DNA from 3 places in the Shewanella sp. ZOR0012 genome. Region 3 is predicted to be linked to each of the others. Evidence: predicted binding sites of a transcription regulator. Region 3 holds the regulator's gene; each other region holds the start of a gene.
The links. The regulator sigma-54, encoded in region 3, starts transcription at its own class of promoters, with help from an activator protein. The targets are predictions, from matches to a motif close to GTTGGCACGNNNNTNGNNT.
Positions count from the first base shown of each region.

Region 1 (3,287 bases), 770 kb from region 3:
AGGGCGTTTTCTAATGAAGTCGCTACTTGTGGGATTTCAGCCGCTTCTTCCGCTGGCAGATCGTACAAGTCTTTATCCATCGCTTCGCCTGGATGGATCTTGTTTTGGATACCGTCGATACCCGCCATCAGCAGTGCTGCGAAACCTAAGTATGGGTTTGCATGTGGATCTGGGAAGCGAGTTTCGATACGACGACCTTTAGGGCTTGGTACCACTGGAATACGGATTGAAGCGCTGCGGTTACGTGCTGAGTAAGCTAACATCACTGGCGCTTCGAAGTGTGGTACTAAACGCTTGTAAGAGTTAGTGCTTGGGTTAGTGAAAGCGTTCAGTGCGCGAGCGTGCTTGATGATACCACCGATGTAGTACAGTGCAGTTTCACTTAAACCAGCATATTTGTCGCCTGCGAACAGGTTTACGCCATCTTTCGCCAGAGATTGGTGAACGTGCATACCGCTACCGTTGTCGCCAACGATTGGCTTAGGCATGAAAGTCGCAGTCTTACCGTAGGCGTGAGCCATGTTGTGTACTACGTACTTCAGAATTTGGATTTCGTCCGCTTTCTTAGTCAGGGTATTGAAGCGAGTTGCGATTTCGTTTTGACCCGCAGTCGCCACTTCATGGTGGTGAGCTTCAACCACTTGACCCATTTCTTCGAGCACTAAACACATAGCGCTACGTAAGTCTTGTGATGAGTCAACAGGAGCTACTGGGAAGTAACCGCCTTTCACGAATGGACGGTGACCAGTGTTGCCACCTTCGTAGCTAGTGCCAGAGTTCCATGCCGCTTCTTTAGCGTCGATTTTCACGAAACAACCAGACATGTCAGTACCGAAACGGACATCGTCGAACAGGAAGAATTCTGGTTCTGGTCCAACTAATACAGTGTCAGCGATACCGGTAGAGCGTAAGTATTCTTCCGCTTTTTTCGCGATAGAACGTGGGTCGCGGTCATAACCAGTCATAGTGCCTGGCTCGAGAATGTCACAACGGATCAGCGCAGTGGTTTCTTCGGTGAATGGATCCAGTACGAACGTAGTTGGGTCTGGCATCAGTACCATGTCTGATTCGTTAATGCCTTTCCAGCCAGCGATTGACGAGCCGTCAAACATTTTACCGTCTTCGAAGAAGTCAGCGTCTACCTGATGAGCTGGGATAGATACGTGCTGCTCTTTACCTTTGGTGTCGGTAAAACGTAAATCAACAAACTTAACTTCTAATTCTTCAAGTTGCTTTAAAACTGATTCAACTGACATTCTCAAGTCTCCGGTAGGGTAAAGGGATGTCCCTTCTATAATCTTTTAACTCAAGTTGTGCTTGAGCAAAACTTACTAGCTATAAAGCGATATCTATGCCAACAATTTAACTTGTTGATAATTAATGAATATGTGTTTTATCGCACTATCTTTAACTCTGTGTTGCACCTTATTGGTGCGTTTTGATGTGGTATTTTGGTGCATTCATCCATTTTGGTGCGCGCCATTCGCCCCCCATTTTAGTGCAGTGACGATGAGCATCGGCTTGCTTGGTTAATTCATATCCATATTCAAGCTGAGCAGCATACTCGCTGTTAGCCTGTTACTATCCATTAGGCTCAGCAAAACAGAATGAATTTAGCATATAAATAAGTCTAGATAACCGCGTAAGCTCACTGTTTTCAGTGCTCGCCATAATGTCACAAAACAGTGAGATGCTAAGCTGTTTTTCTGATAATGATTTTGGCTTGTTTTCATTTCTTATCATTAAAAATCAATTGATTAGTCTTGTTGTTCTTAGGTGGGAATAGAGTTTATTGAAACTGCGTCTAAAGCCATTTATTTAGGCTATAGAGAAAATACTTAGGTAGCGGTTTGGCATACTGATGTGTTTGGACGAAAAAACGGGGCTGCCGAATTGGGGTTATTCGCTATACTTATGGCGGCCTTGAGCGCATAGTCTGCAATGACATTCCAGTGAAAAATAGTAATTTCAGCTGGTTAGTCGTATTGAGTTCGAGATAACGTGGCAATTGTCTGCGCGTTAACGGTGCATTTGGGTTATTTGCCTTATCGCCATAACTGATTCGTTAGCATAGGCCCCAAAAAATAGTTTTATAAGTGTTCAAAAATAATCCTGTGCGATATGGCCGCTCTGGAGTAGAATGTCACGCTTTTTTATGGCGACTCAACGTAGATTGCTGTAACGAATATTGTAATATCCCTAATTTTGTTTGATGGTAAGAGGTTTATCTGTGCTAGAGAATTTACGTAACATCGCCATTATTGCGCACGTTGACCATGGCAAAACGACCCTGGTTGACAAGCTGCTGTCGCAATCAGGAACCCTTGAGACCCGGGGAGAAGCTACTGAGCGGGTGATGGACTCCAACGATCTTGAAAAGGAGCGTGGAATCACGATTCTGGCAAAGAACACTGCCATCAAGTGGAACGACTACCGCATCAACATCGTAGACACCCCAGGCCACGCCGACTTCGGTGGTGAGGTTGAGCGCGTTCTGTCTATGGTTGACTCAGTATTACTGCTGGTTGACGCCGTTGACGGTCCAATGCCACAGACTCGCTTCGTAACCAAGAAAGCGTTCGCCCAAGGCTTAAAGCCAATCGTTGTTATCAACAAGATTGACCGCCCTGGTGCACGCCCTGATTGGGTTATCGACCAAGTATTCGACCTGTTCGATAACTTAGGTGCGACTGACGAGCAATTAGATTTCCCAATCGTTTATGCTTCTGCATTAAACGGTTTTGCAACTTTAGATCCGGATGTCGTCAGTGAAGATATGACGCCACTGTTCCAGACTATCATTGAAAAAGTATCTCCACCTGCAGCAGATGCTGAAGGTCCGTTCCAGATGCAAATTTCTCAGCTTGATTACAACTCTTACGTAGGTGTAATCGGTGTTGGTCGCATCAAGCGTGGTAGCATCAAAGCTAACCAACAAGTGAGCGTAATTGGTGCTGACGGTAAAGTACGCAACGGTAAAATGGGCCAAGTATTAGGTTACATGGGCTTAGAGCGTACCGAAGTTGACGTTGCAAACGCGGGCGACATCGTAGCGATTACTGGTTTAGGCGAGCTGAAGATTTCTGACACTGTGTGTGCCGCTGGTAATGTTGAAGCACTACCACCACTATCAGTTGACGAACCAACGCTGACCATGACGTTCCAAGTCAACACTTCACCTTTCGCAGGTAAAGAAGGTAAATACGTGACATCACGTAACATTCTTGAGCGTCTGCAACAGGAATTAGTGCACAACGTGGCACTGCGTGTTGAAGAAACCGACAGCC
Region 1 is NZ_JTLE01000094.1:4,340,387-4,343,673, forward strand. Features, by position in the region: gene glnA (glutamate--ammonia ligase) at 1-1,256, opposite strand, end outside; gene typA (translational GTPase TypA) at 2,231-3,287, shown strand, end outside.
Region 1: a site for sigma-54 is predicted at 1,341-1,359, ahead of glnA (glutamate--ammonia ligase). Genes of this name have one in related genera too.

Region 2 (3,287 bases), 400 kb from region 3:
ATTGATGCTGTGAACGACAGTGTGAAACACTCCCGCATCTTTCTCATCAAGCTGGTAACTCAAATCACCGTCACCCAAGTGATGAGCCGCACGCTCGAGGTGCCTCAGATTACGGATAAGTTTGTTAATGTTAAAAAATAGAATAAGGGCAAGTGCGATTAAACATAAGGTTGCAACCCAATGCGCGCTACTAAGCAAACAATAAAGGGGATATAAAAGTAAGACCATAGGAGCGAAAATAATACCATATCCCATAGTGCCCTTTTTAACAGTGGTGCTAGCCATTTTTGGCTCCTTCAAAAATGCAGTCTAACTTCAATCAATGCTAAAACGGATTAGCAAATACCTTGTTCTTGGTATCACTTAATAGTTACTACTCTTAAGACTAGTCCCGAATGAAGTAAGAAACAAAGCCCAAAAGATTGAGTTTGATAAAATTTCATCACCCGCTAAATTTGAAGTAGATCACAGGGTTAATCTTTGGTTACAAGATTGTTTTAGGACGTCGATTTTTTATTGATCAGGATCAGTATTTGCTGACAGTAAGAGCGCTAGTGTATGGATGACTTCACAAGAAAGAGGATTTCAATCATGGCATTTTGGTTAGATTTAATGTTCGGTAACCCAATTGGTTTACTTTCAATGATCGTTATCTTTAGCACTATAGGGATAATTTCTTATATCACTTGGATGTTTATCGTGAAGTCAGCGCAACAATCGTAGTTTTTGCTTCCAAATTGTTATTCTGTTCATTGTAGCTTGTAAAAATTGCACGTTGTTATGGGGGTTCCATTAACCCCCATTTTTTATGCCTGTAATTTCGCGTTAGAGCCAACGCTACACTTAAGCTGCGTGTTTACGGTTTTGAACTAAGCCATTGAGAAACTGCGGGCGCGCTTTAATCAGATGTTGCATTTCTTCTTCACTTGGTTCCCCTGCTGGTAAACGTAAAACGCCCCGATTTAAGTAGATACGTGCTTTCATCGAAATTTTATAGTCTGCTGTGGGCCCTTGGATTGCGTAATGACGTTCATTACCTAAACATTCGAGGATACACGCACTGAGCAAACTTTTTACCGCGGGTTCGTTTTGCGGCAATGTCAAAATAGTGGCTCCTTGCAAAAAGAATTCTCGTAATAATGCTCGCTCTGCACGATCCAGCAAATTAACTTTTGCTTCAATGGTCTCGGTGATGCGCTTATCACTTAAATGACGAATCGACTCATCTAATCCCAAGTTCAATAACTGAGTTAAAAAATACGCGATCGAGATAATAAGTCCAAGCCCGACAAAATGTGCGTGCTCGGGTACAAACTTATCCAGTGCCAGCAAAGTAAGAATATTTGACGGCATCGCCAATAAAACCGCACAACTCACCATTAGCCACAGCATAACCCGAAACATTACCTTCTTAGGGTTAAACAACTTCACTGAATCGAATTTGAGTTTAATCATAGTGTTATCCCAGTGACAAAAAATTGAACTTAGCCAAGACCAAGCAAGTTTGATGCCATTGCTTTGTTCAATATTGAGGGATTTTTCACTGGGATAACATGCGAAATTTTTTAAGCTTGAGTCTATGCTTATAAGCATCCAACTTGCTATCAGATAAAGATTATTTAAGATGCTGACATTCTTCAGTCAATTTATAAAAAGCCCGATTGGTAGGCACCTCACCTTGTCAATTGTGCTATTCAGCTCCTTAATCACGCTAATGACGACAGCCTACCAACTCATTAGCGATTATCGGGGCGATGTTAGTCGGATTGATCGGGTATTTTCTAATATCGAGAAAGCTAACCTCGATGTATTAGCTGCAAGTATTTGGGTAATAGATGAAAGACTGATTAACACCCAACTGAATGGTCTCATCCAACTACCTGATATTAACTACATTTCAATCAAAGATGATAGTGGCCAGTCGTGGAACGGAGGAACCCCAAAACCAACTCATACTTTAAATAAAATCTTTCCTCTGGTGTATAAATCACCGACCGACAATATCAACGTTGGTACTTTAGAAGTACAAGTAGACATGGATGCCATTTATGACCGCCTTTACGATAAAGCCATCCTTATTTTACTCTCCAATGGCATAAAAACCTTCTTAGTCGCTGGATTTATTCTATTTTTAGTCTGGTACAACATCACTAAACATCTCGATAAACTCAGTAAATACTGCAAACGGATTAACTTAGACGCGGACTTCGAACCCCTTCAATTTGAACGTAAGGAGAAAATCGATGAGTTTAAACAAGTTGCTGATGCGATTAACAGCATGCAAGGGCAACTTCGCAGCTCATTTGAAGCACTGAAAAGTTCTAAAGCCGAGTTACAAACAGCATTAGAAGATAGAGAGCGTTTACTGAAACTCGAACGTAGTTATAAGGAAGAACTAGCAAGACAAGTTAAAGAGCGAACCCAAGAGTTAGAGCAATCCTTAGCCGCTCTAAAGCGCGCACAACAGGTGTTAGTTGAACAGGAAAAAATGGCCGCCTTAGGAGGGTTAGTGTCTGGTGTGGCGCACGAAATTAATACCCCCATTGGTATTTGCTTAACGGCGGCCAGCGCGCAATTAAACCATATAGAAGAACTCATAGAGCTTATCCATAGTGAGCACGCGACACTCGACGAAATCAATGCGATTTTGGACGAGTATCAACAAAGCTGTGAGCTTATAGTTCGTAATATCACCAAAGCCAGCAGCCTAATTCAAAAATTCAAGACTATTGCTATCGACCGCAGCCACGAAGAGCATCAGTGCATCAATCTGCAAAGGCAGCTTAAAGAGATTTTAGCGTCTAGCTTGATAATGCATCCTAAACTCAACGCAAAAACCGACCTACAAGTCGATCCCAACTTAAATATTCAAACTAATGTGAGTCTATTAAACCAAATCGTCAGTAATATATTGTCCAACGCTTATACCCATGCATTTCAAGACCGAGAAGATAATCAGATACAAATCTCCGCCAGTATTGAGCAGGGTTTTGTGAATATCAGCATCCAAAATAATGGCGTCGCAATCCCCCCCGAAGTCGCTGAACATATGTTCGAGCCTTTCTTTACCACCAATAGAAGTAAAGGCGGCACAGGATTAGGTTTATCCGCCGCCTTTAATGCAGTCACCTTGTTAAAAGGTTCAATGAGCTATCAAGCAGACTCTTCACTTGGCGGCGCGCAATTTAACATTCGCATTCCTCTTAACCAATGCGATGCGCCTAAGATAACCACTCACCACGAGTTCACTATTTGAAAATATTTAGAACAATAAAACATACAAATTG
Region 2 is NZ_JTLE01000094.1:3,975,234-3,978,520, reverse strand. Features, by position in the region: gene L976_RS19125 (bacteriohemerythrin) at 1-285, opposite strand, end outside; gene L976_RS22490 (DUF3149 domain-containing protein) at 592-723, shown strand; gene L976_RS19120 (superinfection exclusion B family protein) at 844-1,455, opposite strand; gene L976_RS19115 (sensor histidine kinase) at 1,625-3,256, shown strand.
Region 2: a site for sigma-54 is predicted at 1,497-1,515, ahead of L976_RS19120 (superinfection exclusion B family protein). Genes of this name have one in related genera too.

Region 3 (3,287 bases):
GTTGTCAAAGATGTCAGCCTGACAGTAAAAACGGGTCAAGTCGTCGGTCTACTCGGCCCTAACGGTGCGGGTAAAACCACCACCTTTTACATGGTCGTGGGCTTAGTTAAAAGCGATAAAGGCCATATCTTTATCGACGATGATGATTTAACCGCCGATCCTATGCATCTGCGTGCCCGCAAAGGTATTGGTTACCTACCACAGGAAGCGAGTATCTTTCGTAAATTAACCGTACACGACAACATCATGGCGGTACTGCAAACCCGTAAAGAGCTCAATAGTGACCAGCGCGAAGAAGCACTAGAGCAACTGCTAGAAGAGTTCCATATCACCCATATTCGTGACAGCCAAGGCATGTCCTTATCGGGCGGTGAACGTCGCCGCGTCGAAATTGCCCGCGCCTTAGCGGCCAACCCCAAGTTTATTCTGCTTGATGAGCCCTTTGCGGGCGTTGATCCGATCTCCGTTATCGATATCAAGAAAATTATCGAGCAGCTTAAGAGCCGAGGCCTTGGAGTACTTATCACAGACCACAATGTGCGCGAGACCTTAGACGTCTGTGAACATGCTTACATTGTGAGTCACGGTAATCTTATTGCCGAGGGCACACCCGCAGAGATCTTAGACAATCAGCAAGTTAGGGCTGTGTACTTAGGTGAACAATTCAGGCTATAGTTACTAAAACAAAGCTAATAAGCCTTGAATTTGAGAGCGCTAGGCTCCATCCATATGATATCAAGCGACCTAAACTCACAATAATAACCTAGGGATCAGCGGTAACATGAAAGCGTCACTCCAGCTCAAACTGGGTCAACAGTTAACCATGACGCCACAACTTCAGCAGGCCATTCGCCTGCTGCAACTGTCGTCATTGGAACTGCAACAAGAAATCCAGCAAGCCTTAGACTCTAATCCTCTTCTCGAGCTGGAAGAGGAGCAATTTGACGCGCCTAGCGAACGTAAGCAAGATATCGCCGATACCGACTTTAGCGAAACGACTGCCCAGCCACAGGAACAAGATAATTCCACCGTGGACATTGCCGAGTCGCTGACCAAAGAATCTCTGCCCGAAGAGTTACCCATGGATACCACTTGGGATGAAGTATTTACCGCATCGCCAAACTCAGGTTCTGGCGCCAGCCGTGAAGATGACATGCCCTTCCAAGGGGAAACTAGCGAGGGGTTGTACGAACATTTAGAATGGCAAAAAAACCTCACACCCTTCTCTGAAACCGATTTAGCCATTGCCACCGCGATTATTGATGCCATTGACGATCAAGGTTATCTCACTCAAAGCACTGAAGATATCCTCGAAGCCATGGGCAATCCCGAGATTGAACTCGACGAAGTTGAAGCCGTGCTCAAGCGTATTCAACATTTCGACCCCGTTGGTGTCGCGGCAAGGGATTTAAGCGAATGTTTACTGATCCAGCTATCTCATTTTTCGCCTGATACCCCTCACATCGAAAACGCCCGCATGCTGATCAAAGATCATTTAGATCTGATCGCCGCTCGCGACTTTAGGCTGTTAATGCGTAAGACCAAACTGAAAGAGGACGAGTTAAGGGACAGTATTGCGCTGATCCAAACCTTGAACCCTCGTCCCGGTTTACTCATCACCCCTGTCGATGAAGAATATGTGATCCCCGATGTATCGGTGTCGAAGAAAAACGGCCGTTGGGTGGTCGAATTAAACCCTGACTGCATGCCAAAAATCAACGTAAATCAGCAATATGCAGCAATGGCCCGAAGTTCAAAAAATCAAGCTGATAGCCAATTTATTCGTGGCCATCTGCAAGAAGCCAAGTGGTTTATTAAAAGCCTTGAAAGCCGTAACGAAACACTGCTCAAGGTGGCAAACTGCATAGTGCAATACCAACAGGGTTTCTTCGAATACGGTGAAGAAGCCATGAAACCTATGGTCCTAAACGATATCGCCGAGGCGGTAGAGATGCATGAGTCCACCATTTCACGGGTGACCACACAAAAATACATGCATACCCCAAAAGGACTTTTTGAACTAAAATATTTCTTCTCAAGCCACGTCGGGACGGATGATGGCGGTGAGTGCTCATCCACAGCAATCAGAGCTTTCATTAAGAAACTGGTTGCAGCGGAAAACCAGAAAAAACCATTAAGCGACAGCAAGATGGCTCAACTTCTGGCAGAACAGGGAATTAACGTTGCGCGCAGAACCATTGCGAAGTACCGAGAAGCGATGCTTATTCCCCCTTCCAATCAGCGTAAAAGTTTATAGCCTATTGTGAGTATCGGAGGACGTTTCTATGCAAATAAACCTAAGTGGACACCATATCGAGATTACTGAATCGTTACGGGCATATGTTGAGGAAAAGTTTTCAAAACTTGAACGTCATTTCGAACAGATCAATAATGTGCACGTTGTGCTCAATGTTGAGAAAATGCAACAGATTGCCGAAGCGAGAATCAACCTCACCGGTGGTGAAGTCTTCGCGACTTCAGAGCATGCAGATATGTATGCTGCCATAGACGTCCTGATTGATAAACTTGATCGTCAGGTTATTAAACACAAAGAGAAGTTAACAAAACACTAGCAATGGAACTTCGTACCATACTGCGGCCGGAGTGCACAACCTGCGCCACTCCGGGCAGTAAGAAAAAGGTACTGGAACTCATCAGCGACTTAGCCGCTGCCCAGTACCCCACCCTCTCATCTCAAGAGATCTTCGAAAGCCTCGTGGCGCGCGAAAAGATGGGTAGCACAGGTATAGGTAACGGTATCGCCATTCCACATGGTCGATTAACCGATATAACACAACCCATAGCGATATTGATAAAATGTGAGGAGCCGATAGCCTTTGATGCTATCGATAAACAACCCGTCGATATTTTATTTGCACTACTCGTGCCTGCCGACCAATGTCAGCAGCACCTAAGTACCTTGTCATGCATGGCTGAAAAGCTCAGTGACAAGCAAATATTAAAACAATTGCGCAAGACGCATGATGAAACGGAACTCTATCAGGTAATCATTGGATGAAACTGGTCATAGTGTCAGGGCGTTCAGGCTCAGGCAAATCGGTCGCACTTAGAGTGCTTGAAGATCTCGGCTACTATTGTGTCGATAATTTGCCTTTGCCTTTGATTGGCAGTTTGCTTGAACAGCTCAAAGGCAGTAACGATCTCGTTGCTATCAGTGTTGACGTGCGCAATTTACCAGAGCAAGACAAAGTGCTGGTTAAACAGCTTGCCAGCCTGCCTACGGGCACTGAACTCACCAGCTTCTTCTTAAACTCCAGCGATAAAGT
Region 3 is NZ_JTLE01000094.1:3,574,854-3,578,140, reverse strand. Features, by position in the region: gene lptB (LPS export ABC transporter ATP-binding protein) at 1-675, shown strand, start outside; gene L976_RS17275 (RNA polymerase factor sigma-54) at 782-2,257, shown strand; gene hpf (ribosome hibernation promoting factor) at 2,286-2,573, shown strand; gene ptsN (PTS IIA-like nitrogen regulatory protein PtsN) at 2,576-3,019, shown strand; gene rapZ (RNase adapter RapZ) at 3,016-3,287, shown strand, end outside.